DNA from 4 places in the Leisingera methylohalidivorans DSM 14336 genome. Region 3 is predicted to be linked to each of the others. Evidence: riboswitches for the same ligand, from Rfam matches in the RefSeq annotation. Region 3 holds a riboswitch; each other region holds the start of a gene.
The links. A riboswitch is a leader RNA that binds a small molecule or an ion and turns the genes downstream of it on or off. The one in region 3 is predicted to bind cobalamin.
Positions count from the first base shown of each region.

Region 1: linked by a shared signal. The riboswitch ahead of METH_RS02515 (hypothetical protein) and the one ahead of METH_RS04330 (ABC transporter substrate-binding protein) in region 3 are both predicted to bind cobalamin.
Region 2: linked by a shared signal. The riboswitch ahead of METH_RS15570 (TonB-dependent receptor plug domain-containing protein) and the one ahead of METH_RS04330 (ABC transporter substrate-binding protein) in region 3 are both predicted to bind cobalamin.
Region 4: linked by a shared signal. The riboswitch ahead of METH_RS14605 (aromatic ring-hydroxylating oxygenase subunit alpha) and the one ahead of METH_RS04330 (ABC transporter substrate-binding protein) in region 3 are both predicted to bind cobalamin.

Region 1 is NC_023135.1:486,296-489,694, forward strand. Features, by position in the region: gene METH_RS02505 (DNA polymerase III subunit gamma/tau) at 1-883, opposite strand, end outside; gene METH_RS02510 (protein-tyrosine phosphatase family protein) at 1,079-1,621, shown strand; gene METH_RS02515 (hypothetical protein) at 1,676-2,080, opposite strand; cobalamin riboswitch at 2,191-2,411, opposite strand; gene METH_RS02520 (TetR/AcrR family transcriptional regulator) at 2,431-3,021, opposite strand; gene METH_RS02525 (alpha/beta hydrolase family protein) at 3,092-3,399, shown strand, end outside.
Region 2 is NC_023135.1:3,169,829-3,173,227, reverse strand. Features, by position in the region: gene METH_RS15570 (TonB-dependent receptor plug domain-containing protein) at 1-1,246, opposite strand, end outside; cobalamin riboswitch at 1,404-1,612, opposite strand; partial or broken gene METH_RS15560 (IS3 family transposase) at 2,653-3,393, opposite strand.
Region 3 is NC_023135.1:867,711-871,109, forward strand. Features, by position in the region: gene METH_RS04320 (ArsR/SmtB family transcription factor) at 45-362, shown strand; gene METH_RS04325 (permease) at 417-1,466, shown strand; cobalamin riboswitch at 1,848-2,040, shown strand; gene METH_RS04330 (ABC transporter substrate-binding protein) at 2,183-3,193, shown strand; gene METH_RS04335 (FecCD family ABC transporter permease) at 3,190-3,399, shown strand, end outside.
Region 4 is NC_023135.1:2,968,261-2,971,659, reverse strand. Features, by position in the region: gene METH_RS14620 (DUF6638 family protein) at 1-232, shown strand, start outside; gene METH_RS14615 (hypothetical protein) at 235-501, shown strand; gene METH_RS14610 (DUF1523 family protein) at 512-1,156, shown strand; cobalamin riboswitch at 1,396-1,594, shown strand; gene METH_RS14605 (aromatic ring-hydroxylating oxygenase subunit alpha) at 1,702-2,937, shown strand; gene METH_RS14600 (FAD-binding oxidoreductase) at 2,942-3,399, shown strand, end outside.

The DNA of each region.
Region 1 (3,399 bases), 380 kb from region 3:
CGCCCTCGGCGTACTGGCCGCTGAGTTCGGTCAGCGCCGCCGCCGCATCGCCGCGCAGGATCATGTCCATCAGGTCCAGCACCCGGCCGCGGTCGGCAAGGCCCAGCATGGCGCGGACCTGATCGGCAGTGGTCTCGCCGGCGCCATGGGAAATCGCCTGATCCAGCAGCGAGGTCGCATCGCGGGCAGAGCCTTCGGCGGCGCGGGTGATCAGCGCCAGCGCATCCTCGGCGATCCGGGCGTTTTCGGCCCCGGCAATCTTGCGCAGCAGGGCAATCATCACCTCCGGCTCGATCCGGCGCAAATCGAAGCGCTGGCAGCGCGACAGCACCGTCACCGGCACCTTGCGGATCTCGGTTGTGGCGAAGATGAATTTCACATGCGCAGGCGGTTCCTCCAGCGTCTTCAACAGCGCGTTGAAGGCGCTGGTCGACAGCATGTGGACTTCGTCGATGATGTAGATTTTGTAGCGGGCCGAAGCGGCGCGGTACTGCACCGAGTCGATGATCTCGCGGATGTCGTTCACACCGGTGCGCGAGGCGGCATCCATCTCCATCACGTCGACATGGCGGCCTTCCATGATCGCGGTGCAATGCTCGCATTGGCCGCAGGGATCGGTGGTCGGGCCGCCCTGGCCGTCGGCGCCGATGCAGTTCATGCCCTTGGCGATGATCCGCGCGGTGGTGGTCTTACCGGTGCCGCGGATGCCGGTCATGATGAAGGCCTGGGCAATCCGGTCAGCGGCAAAGGCGTTTTTCAGCGTCCGCACCATGGCGTCCTGGCCCACCAGATCGGCAAATGTTTCGGGCCGGTACTTGCGGGCCAGAACCTGGTATTGGGAGTGGCCGGATGCGCCGGGGGTGCCGCTGGGGGTATCGTTCATGATGTCTCGTGCCGGATTCGGGATGCGGGGCGTCCGCGTTCCGCGCAGGGTATTGAAGCGCAGCCCGTTCGTCCACCGCCGATGGGGCTGTCCCGGGACAGCAAAAGCGCTTTGGGATTGCCCGCTTAGCCGCTAGGCTGCGGACGCATAGGACTGCGGGGGGAAATGCAGGAACGCAACGGCTAAGGAGGCGGTATGCGATCTGAAGACATCCCGGGACCTGGGGCGCAGGACGGCGCGGCGCCGGCAGGCCTGACCATCCACGCGCTGTCAGCAGGCGGCGGTATTCTGGCGCTATGCCCGCTGCCCGGCGGCGGCGGCGATTACCGCAATGACCTGATTCAGATCTATCAGTGGAAACCGGGGCTGGTCATCTCGATGACCACGGAGGTCGAGCACGCAGCCGCAGGCGTGCCGCGGCTGGGGATTGATCTTCAAAGCATGGCTTGCCGCTGGCTGCATTTGCCAGTGCCGGATTTTCAGGCGCCGCCGCCGGGCGTGGCAGCGAAATGGCCGGCCGCCAGCGCCTCCGCACGGCAGGCTTTGGCGGGCGGCGGCCGGGTGCTGGTGCATTGCCGGGGCGGCTGCGGGCGGTCCGGTATGGCGGTGCTGCGGCTGATGATCGAAGGCGGCGAGGATCCGGCGCAGGCGCTGGCCCGGCTGCGGGCGGTGCGGCCCTGCGCGGTGGAAACGGATGAGCAGCTGCACTGGGCCTGCGCGGGGCAGGCGGCAGGTTAGACCGCATAGGCTTCCGCCCGCCCGGGGTCCGGCACTGCCCTCAAAGCTCAGGTTTCACAGCGCCAGCATCTGTTCCGCCTGCCGCGCCGCAGCGGTTTTCGGCAGCGCCTCCATCAGCGCGCAGGGGCGGGTGTCCAGTTTGGAGGCGGCAAAGCCGGTGCCGTCACGGCTGAGGATGGCATCGGCGAAGCGGTCCAGCCCCTCGCGCGGCGCCTCTTCCCCGACGCCGCAATACAGCCGGATCCGGTCATGGCTGGCAGCAAACTGCGCCGGGCAGTTGCGCGGGCAGCCGTCCAGCGCGGTGGTGCCGGTGATCTCGAAATCCTCCTGGGTCAGCGGTTTGGCCTTGGTCATCGCCTCGGCCAGCTTGGCGATCATCCGCTCCGCTGCGGGGCAGGGCCGCCCCAAATACTTGCAATCTGTTGCCGCATAGAAATGCGTCTGGTCCGTCCACATCATATCTGCGCCCTCCGCGCGTGGCACGGGGGTCATGGGGACAAGAGTTCGGATGAAAGACGGATCACAGCCGCCGCAGCCATCAGACCCTGTCCGGACACCCCGCCCGGGTTCGAGTTACACGTCTGATGGCAGGTCTCCTGACTTGCGGGTCGTCGCTCTCCCGATCCTTCCCGGCCTCTTGTCGGGCCAGTGGCTCTATCGGGGTCGCTCGCCGCTTACAGTTGCGGGGGCAGCCGCGGAATTGGCCTGTTTATGCGCAGGCCGCACCGTGTTCCCTTTTCATCCCGGACACAAGATTCTGTGGCACGGGAACCATCGCCACAAGCGGTAGCGGTTTCTTCCGCGAGTCGTCAATCGTTTTTCTGCAGCTGCAAATACAGCCCCCGGATCACATCCGACTGCCGCCGCACCCGGGCCAGCTGCCAGCCGCCCTGCAGCAGGATATAGAAGTTCTCGGCCGCCGCGCGGGCCTCGGGTTCGGGCAGGCCGAGGCGGCGGGCGTGGCGGGCGGTCTCGGCTATCCAGCCCTCGAACAGATGCGCGGCATGCTGGTGGAACGCCTCGTTCTCCGGCCCTTCGAACAGGGTGGCAGAGACCGGGCAGCCGCTCCATTTGCCTTGCTGGTCAAACAGCTTGGCCAGTTTGTAGCAGACCGTCTTGGCCCCCTCCCGGAAGGTTGGCGCCGGCGTGAAAGACGCCTCTATCAGCAGCAGCATCTGCCCTGACGCCCAATCCGCTGCGGCCAGGGCAAGGTCGGATTTGCCATTGGGAAAATGGTGGTAGAGCGAACCCTTGGGCGCTCCGGCCGCTGCCAGCAGTTCCGCCAGCCCGGTGCCGCTGTAGCCCTTGTTGCGGAACAGGCCCGCAGCCGCCCGCAGCAGCCGTTCGCGGGTGGGGGCAGGGGCGTCCGGGGCGGCAGAGGGTGTCGTCACGTCAGTCATACCGGCAGGTTGACAGCATTGGACCGATTGGTCCAGTGATGGAATAGACCAATCGGTCTAGGAGGGTGCCATGCTGGACAGCCATGCAGAACACACCGCGGATATCCGGGTGGAGGAGCTGCGCATTGCCGCAGGCGATGCGATGCTGGCCGGGCGGCTGTACCACCCGGCGGGGCGGGCGCGGGCCGCGGTGGTGCTGAATGGCGCAACCGGGGTGCCGCAGCGCTTTTACCGGCATTTCGCGCGCTGGCTGGCAGCCGGGCAGCAGGTGGCCTGCCTGACCTATGACTACCGGGATTTCGGAGACTCGGCGCGGGGCCATCCGCGCCATTCCGGCGCGACAATGGCCCAATGGGCGCTGGAAGATCAGCCAGCTGC
Region 2 (3,399 bases), 1.8 Mb from region 3:
AGGGATTCACGACGCCAGTTCCCGCCGAGCTGTGCAGACGCACGCCGCTGCCAGCAAATATGTAGGAAGCACTCGCCGTCCAGCTGGTTGCGTCTTCGAAAACGCTGTTGCTGTCGTGGCGCACCCCAAGCTGCAGATCCAGGCCATTGGCAAAGCTGCCGCGGTACTCCAGGGCAAATGAGTTGGTTTCGCGCGCAAAGGCCGGGTTGGTGCTGCTGGAATCCTCTTCCCATTCCAGAATTGCGTTCAGAAGGTGGTCTGCCTGATCTGCCGGCCGTCCGTCCAGGCCAAAGCTCAGCAGGTATTTTGCTGCTTCGGTCTTGGTTTCGGTCGGGGTGCCGCCATTGAAGGATCGGTCAAAGTCAGTGCGCTCCAGCGACAGCCGGTGTTTCAGGCGGCCGCCCAACGTGTCAAGCTCGGCATATACCTGGGCCAGCTGTTCATCGCGGTCGCTGAATTGCGTGGGATCATCCACGACATAGCTGGCCGAGTCCGTTGCGGTGAAAGAGGTGCTATCGCCGTCATATCGCTCGTCCGAGGTGCGGAAGTTGAAGCCAAGCTTCAGCCGGCCGTTGACCAGCTGGTCGCCCTTCAGCTGCAAGGTGTTGCGGCGGATGCCGTCCTTTTCGCCGCCGTCGCCAGAGATGTCGTAGCCGTCGTCGTTGTCATGCGCCAGGCTGAAGGAGACACCGCCGCGTTCGGTGCGCGACGAAACCCGCGCCGAGGCACGGTAGCCGTCCGAACCCGCCTCAGCGCTGCCGCCGTATTCTGTGCCGGTACCGCCGGTCCTGGTGATGATGTTGATCACGCCGGCCGAGGCGTTGGAGCCGTAGAACACCGATTGCGGGCCGCGCAGCACCTCAATGCGCTCGATATTGGCGGTGTCCAGCCCGGACAGGATGTATTCGCTGTCGCCGCCGGAGGCCTCGACGCCGTCAATCAGGATCAGCGTGTGGTTGGCTTCGGCGCCGCGGATGCGGACCTGGGTAAAGCTGTCGCCGGAGCCGCTCACCATCAGGCCGGGAACCGAGCGCAGCGCATCCTGAACGGTGGTGAGGCCGCGGTCTTCGATCTCCTCGCTGGTCAGGACCGAGGCAGAGCGGCCGTATTTCTGCGCTTCAACCGGGGTGAAGCCGCCGGAGACGATGATTTCCCCCAGATCGGTGATCTCTGCGTCCTGGGCAGTTGCGAGTGCGGGGGCGGCGGCGGTCAGGGCCGCGGCCAGGGACAGGCTTGCCTTGCTCATATTCCATTCCTCCCGGCCTGCGCAGCAAGCACAGGCCAAGTGACTGCCCAAGCGGGCAGTGTATTCGAGTTTGGGTCATTGGAAGGCCTTGCCTCCGCAGACGGTGAAAACTGCCACCACTACGGAAATCCGTTATCTACGGCGCGCCCCGCACCGGGATAGGGTGATCATCCTGGCAGGTCTCCTGACTCGCGGGTCGAAGCTTTGCCGCGCCTTCCCGCCCCTTGGGGCAGTGGCATTCCGCAGCATTGCTCTCCGCTCACAGTTGCGGGGGCAGTCACGGATTCAGCGCCTGTTGGCTACACCTCACCGTGTTCCCTTTTACCCGGGTGGTTTCCCAGCCGGACCAGAATGTCCCGACTTAGGCAAACCGGGTCTGTTCTGTCAAGCGGGAGAAAACTCTATCTCGGCTGTTATGGATCGGCTCCAGAGCGGACTGAGCATAAACAATTGCTTCAGGTTAAACGCTTGCGCTAGGAAAATCCCGATGAGAAAATGTGGATTGAACACCAATGGGGCGCCTAAATTCGGGAAACGGTATTTCGAAGTGAAGTTGATGCCGCCGTTCCATCTTTCGCTGAGTTCGAGAGGCTAGACCTTACCACACAGGCAAAGCCGTCTATGTTCTGTTCAGGAGTTAATTTAAGATGGGAAAGTCAGCTTTCGCGCAAGTTGTCAAAGCTGGTTCAGTTTGCGCTGTTTGTTTGCAACCGCGGCGAAAGCACGCTTTGTCCCGCACCCCGGCCACATGATGCCAGTTGCCTGCTGAACTGATGACAAGCGGCAGCTTTTTATCGCGGCGGAGCAGCGAAAATCGATGCCGGATCTGGCCACAGGAATGGAATGAAAATGGCGCTTTTGCGCACAGTGTACACAAGAAGATATCCAAGCAGCGCTTGCAACGGATGGCGGCTGGCAACGCAGCAACAAGTCATTGGGCTTGAATGAAACAGTGTCCAAATCCTGCTCCCGCAACAATCGTTTCCGACCAAGCTCCTGCAACCCGCGGGGGCTTTTTCGATTCAGGCTGACCCAAAGCCAACAATCCCGCTAATTCTCCAATGAGTTCAAGCTGATGTCCGCCAGGCGCATCAGCGTCGGGAATCATCCGGACCTCCGAAATCAGTGCCCGCAGCGACGCCGTGGACTCCCCGCTTCACTTCCGGTGCATTCAGAGACCGGGCGAGGTCTTCGACCATCTCGCGGTAGCGCTCCGAAAGGCTGGGATGCAGCCGCAGGCAGGGGGCTCCGGGCTATCTGCGATGATCGTCTGCAGCCGGGCCTTCGCTTCTTCCAGCTCTGACATCGTTGCCTTCATCAAGGCATGGTGCATGCCGTCTTCGATGGCCTTCAGAATGCCCGCGATCTTGTGTGGCGTGCCCCCATCGGGTGGTCCGGTTTGATTGTTAGTGCATCGTCGGTCTCTGGTCCACTGGGACGATGCCTTCCGGCGCAGGCGGGCGGTATCCCAATGCGCTGTGCGGCCTGACGGTGTTGCAGTGAACCCGCCATTGACCGATTAAGATTTGGGCTTCGCGCAGACTGAAGAAGATTTCCCCGTTCAAAAGCTCATCGCGGAACCGGGCATTGAAGCTTTCGCAATATCCGTTCTCCCAGGGTGGCCCCGGCTCGATCTACGCAGTCTTTGCGCCGGCAGCGGCGATCCAGCCCCGGACTTTCTGAGCAATGAATTCCGGGCCGTTATCCGATCTTATGTATTCCGGCGGGCGGCGCAGAATGAACAGATCAGTCAGCGGATCCAGCACATCGGTTGAGTTGAGTTTGCGATCGACGCGGATCATCAGCGCCTCCCTTGTGTATTCTCCGGTAATGTTCAGTGTCCGGCAGAGCCTGCCATCAGCGGTACGGTCCTGGACGAAGTCGTACGGCCAGACATGGTCGGGGCGTTCAGGCCGCAGACGCACCCAGGAGCCATCGTTCAGCCAGAGCCGCCCCTTTTTCTTCTGCTTTTGCGGGATCTTCAGCCCTTCGCGCCGCCAAATGCGGCCGGCCCGTTTGTGGTTCACATGCCAGCCCGCATTGTTCAGCAAGCCAGTCACCATCCGATACCCATAGCGGCCGTGTTTGCCCGCCAGTTCGATGATGTCATCGGTCAGTCGTTCCTCATCGGACCGGCCCTGCGGCATACTCCC
Region 3 (3,399 bases):
GGGCGACATCTTGACATAACCGGATTTGTGGTTATTTTAGCGTCATGACGATATCAAGCCACAACGCCCGCGCCCTTGCTGCCCTTGGCCACGATGCCCGTTTGGCCATCTTCCGCTTGCTGGTGAAAGCCGGGGAGGATGGGTTGCGGGTCGGCGAGATTGCCGGACATCTGGGCTTGGCACCCTCCACCCTGGCGCATCATCTGTCGGCACTGGTGGATGCCGGGCTGGTCGTGCAGGAAAAGCGCGGGCGTGAAGTGTTCAACCGGGTCGATTACCCCGTCATGCAGGGGGTGGTGAATTTCCTGACATCCGAATGCTGCACAGGTGTGACCCTGACTGTCAGAGAGGAAAGCGCGTGAGGTGAAAAGCTGTCTTCTTCGACTTAAAATAACTATAAATCTGGTGATATAGAAATGACAAACGCAACCAACGTTCCCCCAAGACCAGGCGCATCCGTCTGGCGGTTCATTCAAGAGCAGCGGGTCTGGCTGGCCTCTGCCGCAATCCTGCTGCTGCTGGTCATTTTTGATCCGGCACAATCCGCAGAAAGTGCTGTCTTTGCCGCAGCCGCGCTGGCGCATACGGCCCCCTATTTGCTGTTCTCCATTGCCGTCGCGGCCTGGGCCGGCGCCACTGGCGCGGACAATCTGGTTGCCAAGGCTTTCACCGGTAAACCGCTTCTGATGATTGCGCTTGGCGCCCTGGCGGGCGGGCTGTCGCCGTTCTGCTCTTGCGGAGTGATCCCGCTCATCGCAGCACTGCTGGCTATGGGGGTGCCGTTGTCCGCCGTCATGGCATTCTGGCTGGCGTCGCCGATCATGGATCCCTCGATGTTCTTTCTGACTGCCGGCGTTCTGGGCATTGAATTCGCGGTGGCCAAGACCGCCGCCGCGGTTGGCCTTGGCCTGTTCGGCGGCTTGGTTGTCCATTTGCTGAACCAGGGCGGCGCCTTGCAGGACGCGTTGCGCGACGGTGTCGGAAACGGCGGCTGCGGCGGGGCGAAAATGCGCGCGCCCAAGCCGGTGGTCTGGAGATTCTGGACCGAGGCGGAGCGCCGGGCGAAATTCGCCGGAACCGCCTGGACCACGACGCTGTTTCTGGCCAAGTGGCTGCTGCTGGCCTTCATTCTGGAAAGCCTGATGCTGGCCTGGATCCCGGCCGAGACCGTGACCTCCGCCCTGGGCGGTGAGGGTTTGCTGCCGATCATCACAGCAACACTGGTTGGTGTCCCTGCCTATCTGAACGGCTATGCGGCGCTGCCGTTGGTCGGCGGGCTGATCGAGCAGGGCATGGCGCCGGGGGCGGGCCTCGCCTTTCTGGTGGCCGGCGGTGTGACCTCGATCCCCGCGGCAATGGCCGTCTGGGCGCTGGCCCGTCCGCAGGTCTTTGCACTGTACCTCGGCTTATCGCTCACCGGTGCCTTTTCCGTTGGGCTGCTGTTCCAGCTCTGGCACGCGGTCTGAACCAATCCAGGGCCCGGGCCCGCTCGGGTCCTGAAGGCCGGGCTGAAACCGGAGGCAGTAGGGCGGGGCAATGAACCGGAGGTTTTGCCCCGCTCAGGCCGGGGCCGATGGAGACGCAGGCGGGCATCTTCTTAACGCCTTTGGCCTTCAGCGCCGGCCGGCCGGGCAGGCCGGGGCTGCCGGCCCGCATCAGCGCAATACGCAGCCCCGCTCTTCCGGCAGGCGGCTGACAGGCGTGCCCCCTATGAAACAGCTGCAGCTGGGTTTTCCACCAGGCGGTGCCTTGGGGAAGCCGCCTCCGCAGGCTGCCTGCAGCAGCGGCGCGCAGGGCGAGGAATTGCGGCCGCAGCGAAACTTTCCCTTGCCGCAACGGAGGTGATGCGCTACCCGCGCCTGACCGGTCCCGAAAGGGCTAAGAGGGAATCCGCGGTGCCTGCCGGCACCAAACGGAACTGCCCCCGCAACTGTAGGCGGCGAGTGCTGTGCCAGGACGTCACTGGGCCGAAACGGTCCGGGAAGACGGCACAGTCATTGACCCGCCAGTCAGGAGACCTGCCGGTGATAACCGAAACACACCGGGCGGGGTTGTCCGGGGAGGTTGCCGGTAAGATGCGCCGCCGCTTTCCGGTGCCGCAGGCGGGGGGCAGGCCCTCAGCCTTACCGGTCAATGCCCTTTCACCCGTTCTCCGGTCCTTGACACTTGGAGATCGAAATTCATGTTTCTGCGTTCCGGCCTGATCGGCCTTTCCTTCACCCTTGCGGCACATAGCGCTGCCGCCGGTGACACCTTCCCGCTCACAATTGAAAACTGCGGCCAGTCGGTCACTTTCGAGGTGCCGGCGGTGTCTGCGGTGACGGTTGGCCAGGCGGCGACCGAGGTGCTCTTTGCGTTGGGGCTGGGCGGCAAGGTGCTGGGCACTTCGGTCTGGTTCAACGACGTCCTGCCGGAATACGCTGACCTGAACGCCAAGGTCGAGCGGCTGGCCGACAACGATCCCAGCTTTGAAAGCGTGGTGGCCAAGCGCCCCGGGCTGGTGGCGGCGCAGTATGAATGGCATGTCGGCCCCGAAGGCGTCGTGGCCAAGCGTGAGCAGTTCCATGATCTGGGCATTCCGACCTATGTGATGCCCGCCGATTGCGCCGGCAAGGACAACACCACCGGCGGCGACGGCACCCGCACCCGGATGTTCACCACCGGCAGCCTGTATCGGGGCATCGAGGAGCTGGCGGCAATCTTCGGTGAAGCAGATAAGGGCGCCGAACTGGTTGCCGATTACAAGGCCCGCGAGGCCGCCGCGGTTGCCAAGGCACAGGAGGTTGCGCTGGAAGATGCCTCCGCTTTGTTCTGGTTCTCCTCGCCCGAAATGGAAAGCGATCCCTTTGTGGCCGGTCAGAAAGGCGCGCCGGGTTACATGATGCAGCAGCTTGGCCTGCGCAATGTCATCGAAACCGACGAGGAATGGCCGACCGTCGGCTGGGAAACCATCGCCAAGGCCAACCCCACGGTGATCGTCATCGCCCGCATGGACCGCCGCCGCTTTGCCGCGGATGACTACGAGAAGAAGCTGGAGTTCCTGCGCCAGGACCCGGTGGCGAGCCAGATGGATGCGGTCAGGAACAACCGTATTGTGGTGATGGACGCCCAGGGGATGGATGCCACCATCCGCGCCATTCCGGCGCTGGAAGATCTGGCTGCCGAACTCAGCGTGATCGGCAGCAGCCAGTGAGCGCAGCCGCCGCAATCACATGGCAGGGCCTCAAGGGTGCCTGCCTGGCCTTGCCTGTGCTGATTGCGGCGGTTCTGGCTGGCGCAATGATCGGGGAAACCCCGCTTGCGCCGGACCTGGTGCTGTCCGTTCTGGCCAACAAGCTGGCCGGTGCGGGCCTGCCCGTCGACCCGGTGGACCAGGGCATCATCTGGAGCTACCGGCTG
Region 4 (3,399 bases), 2.0 Mb from region 3:
CAAGGAGGCGTTCTACCGCCAGTACCGGGGCTGGCCGGAGACGAAAAAGGCCTATGCGGCGGAGTTCCTGGCGCGGGAGTACGCGGTGGACAAGGCCGGCGCGCGCGCCGCACTGTTCGGGCATGAGCCGGATATGGAGGGCCGCACACCAGCGCTGCCGCGTGTGCGGCGCAAGGGGGGTGTCGAGCGGGTCGGCCCCTGGGGCGCGGTGAACCGGGTGAGGGGGCGATAAAGATGTTCGGTTTTATCCGCCTGATCCTGATCCTGCTGGTGGGGCTGACCGTGGCTTACGGCGCGGTCTCGCTTTACTCGCGCGAGGTGCGGCGGGCGAAGCTCAAGCGCCGCTGGAAAGAGAAGGGGTTGACCGGCGACCGCAGCACCTTCATCCAGCGGGGGCTGAAACAATATGACCGCTCGTTCCGGCGCAAGCTGATCCTGCTGGTTTATATCATTCCGCTGGGGGCAATCGCGCTTCTGGTCTATGTCATTAACTTCATGTGAGGTGCAGCAGATGCGTTTCATCAAATGGGCTTTTCTGATCACCATCTGGGTGCTGTTCGGCGCCTTTCTGCATTACACGCTGCCGCAGTACGATGTGGTGCGTATCGTCAACACCTATGAGGAGCGGCAGGAGCTGAACGACTGGACCAAAATCTTCTGGTCCAAGCCGGACGACCAGTCTGCCGAGCTGATCAACCGCGATGTGCAGTTCATCCAGGCCGTGCGCCCCAGCGGCCGCAACATGGTCTACCGAAATGAGGATACCGGCTGGAACTGGCCGCCCTATTTCAAGTTCGACACCGCGAACCTGTATACCGATGCCAATGACAGCATCTCGACCAAGGCAAACCCGGAATGGGTGGCGGTGATGCACTACGGCTGGCGCAACGAGTTCTTGTCAATTTTTCCCAACGCCGTGACGATCAACCCGGTGGCAGGTCCGGAGGACAAGCCGACCAACTGGTTCTCGATCATTGTACTGGTGCTGCTGGCGGCGCTGTTCTGGGCGGTCTATGTGCGCTGGCGCCGCTTCCGCCGGGCGCGGATCGACCCGATGGTCGAAAATGTCGAGGACAGCCTCTATGCGGCGGGCGATGCGCTCGCCGAGCGCAAGGGGCGGTTCCGGCGCTGGCTGGACAGCTGGAAGTCGAAGTAAGACAGGGCCGCGGAAACGCGGCCTTTTTCAGTTGCGGCGGGGCCTGGCGGAGAGCGCTGTGCAGATTCGCCGGAAACGGCTTTAACCAGCGCTGACAGATGGGGTCTTTGCCGCTTTTTGCATGCAGCGCGCATTTTGCGGCATTGGACAGGTTCGTCTGGTGGCCGGTAATGAACCTGCATGTCTTATTCTGGTTTCGCCGGGTCGGTTTTGTTTCCGATGGCGGGAGATTTTTAGGGCAATACCGCGGATAGCAAGGTGCCGTCCTTCGGGGCGGAGAATTGGGAAGCTGGTGAAACTCCGGCACTGCCCCCGCAACGGTGACCCCGGGCAAGGCATGGCAATGACCACTGAGGCAGGTGCCTCGGGAAGGTGCCAGGTCCCGCCGCCTAAAGGCCCCGGGACAGTCCGGAAACCAGCCTTGCCCTGAAAAACGTCAACCGCGGGCGGCGGCGGGGCGGTTGCAGGCGTGTGGCTTGCAATCTCTCTTCACCTGCCCGCACCCAGCCAACCCGCCGCGGGGTTGCGGCAAAGGAGAGAAGCAGATGCTTCACGATAGCGAGATTCTGGCCAAGTTGATGGCCCGGCAGAAAAACTACTCTCTGGAACAGGCGTTCTATACCGATCCGGGCGTTCTGGATCTGGACTTGCGGCAGATCTTCTACCGCGAGTGGCTGTTTGCCATTCCCGCCTGCGAAGTGCCGAAGCCGGGCAACTATGTGACCCATCAGGTGGGGGCTTATAACGTCATCATCGTGCGCGGCACGGATGGCGAAGTGCGTGCCTTCCACAATGCTTGCCGCCATCGCGGATCGGTTGTGTGCAAGGCCAAGAAGGGCAATTCGCCCAAGCTGGTCTGCCCCTACCACCAGTGGACCTACGAGCTGGACGGCTCGCTGTTGTGGGCACGCGACATGGGGCCGGATTTCGATGCCTCCAAACACGGGCTGAAGCCAGTGCATTGCCGCGATCTGGCCGGTCTGATCTATATCTGCCTGGCCGATGAGGCGCCGGATTTCGATGCGTTCGCCGAGGCCGCCCGCCCCTACCTGGAGCCGCATGATCTGGGCAATGCCAAGATCGCCTATGAAAGCTCGATCATCGAGAACGGCAACTGGAAGCTGGTCTGGGAGAACAACCGCGAGTGCTATCACTGCGGCGGCAACCACCCGTCGCTGTGCCGCACCTTCCCGGAAGATCCTTCGGTCACCGGGGTTGAAGGCGGCGAAACCCCGCCGCATCTGCAGAAGCATTTCGACCGGATCGAAGCCGCAGGCTGCCCGGCGCAGTTCCGCATGGGCGAACGCGGCCAGCACCGGCTGGCGCGGATGCCGCTGAACGAAGGCGCCGAGAGCTATACAATGGACGGCAAGGCCGCAGTCGCCAAACCGCTGGGACGGGTGCCCTTTGCCGATGCCGGCACGCTGCTGAAGTTCCACTACCCAACCACCTGGAACCATTTCCTGCCGGATCATTCCCTTGTCTTCCGGGTGAACCCGATCAGCGCGACCGAGACCGAAGTGACCACCAAGTGGCTGGTGCACAAGGACGCGGTTGAGGGCCAGGACTATGACATCAAGCGCCTGACTGAAGTCTGGATGGCCACCAACGACGAGGACCGCATTGTGGTCGAGGACAACCAGCGCGGCATCAACTCGCCCGCCTACCAGCCCGGACCCTATTCCGAAGTGCAGGAAAGCGGCGTCATTCAGTTCTCCAACTGGTATGCTGAACACCTGACCCGCGCCCTGACCGGCCGCAACCTGATCGCGGCGGAGTAAGCCAATGGGACTGCAGGCTAATTTCGAATCTCTGGACGAAACCCTGGCGTGGAAGGACGACGAGATGCTGGAATGCGTCTCGGTTGTGCCGGAAGCGCCGAACACCGCCACCTTCAGCTTCCGCGCGCCTTCCGGCGCGTGGTTCAAATACCAGCCGGGCCAGTTCCTGACGCTGGAACTGCCGGTGCCGGGCGGGACCGTCTGGCGCACCTACACCATCAGTTCCTCGCCGTCGCGGCCGCTGTCGATCTCGGTGACTGTGAAGGCGCAAGCGGACAGCATCGGCACCCGTTGGATGCTGGACAACCTGCGCCCCGGCAGGATGCTGAAAGCCTCGGGGCCTGCGGGGCTGTTCACCCTGCCCAAGCGCCCCAACGGCAAGTTCCTGTTCATCTCCGCAGGCTCCGGCATCACGCCGAGCCTGTCGATGACCCAGTATCTGTTCGACCGCGGCCAGTCGCC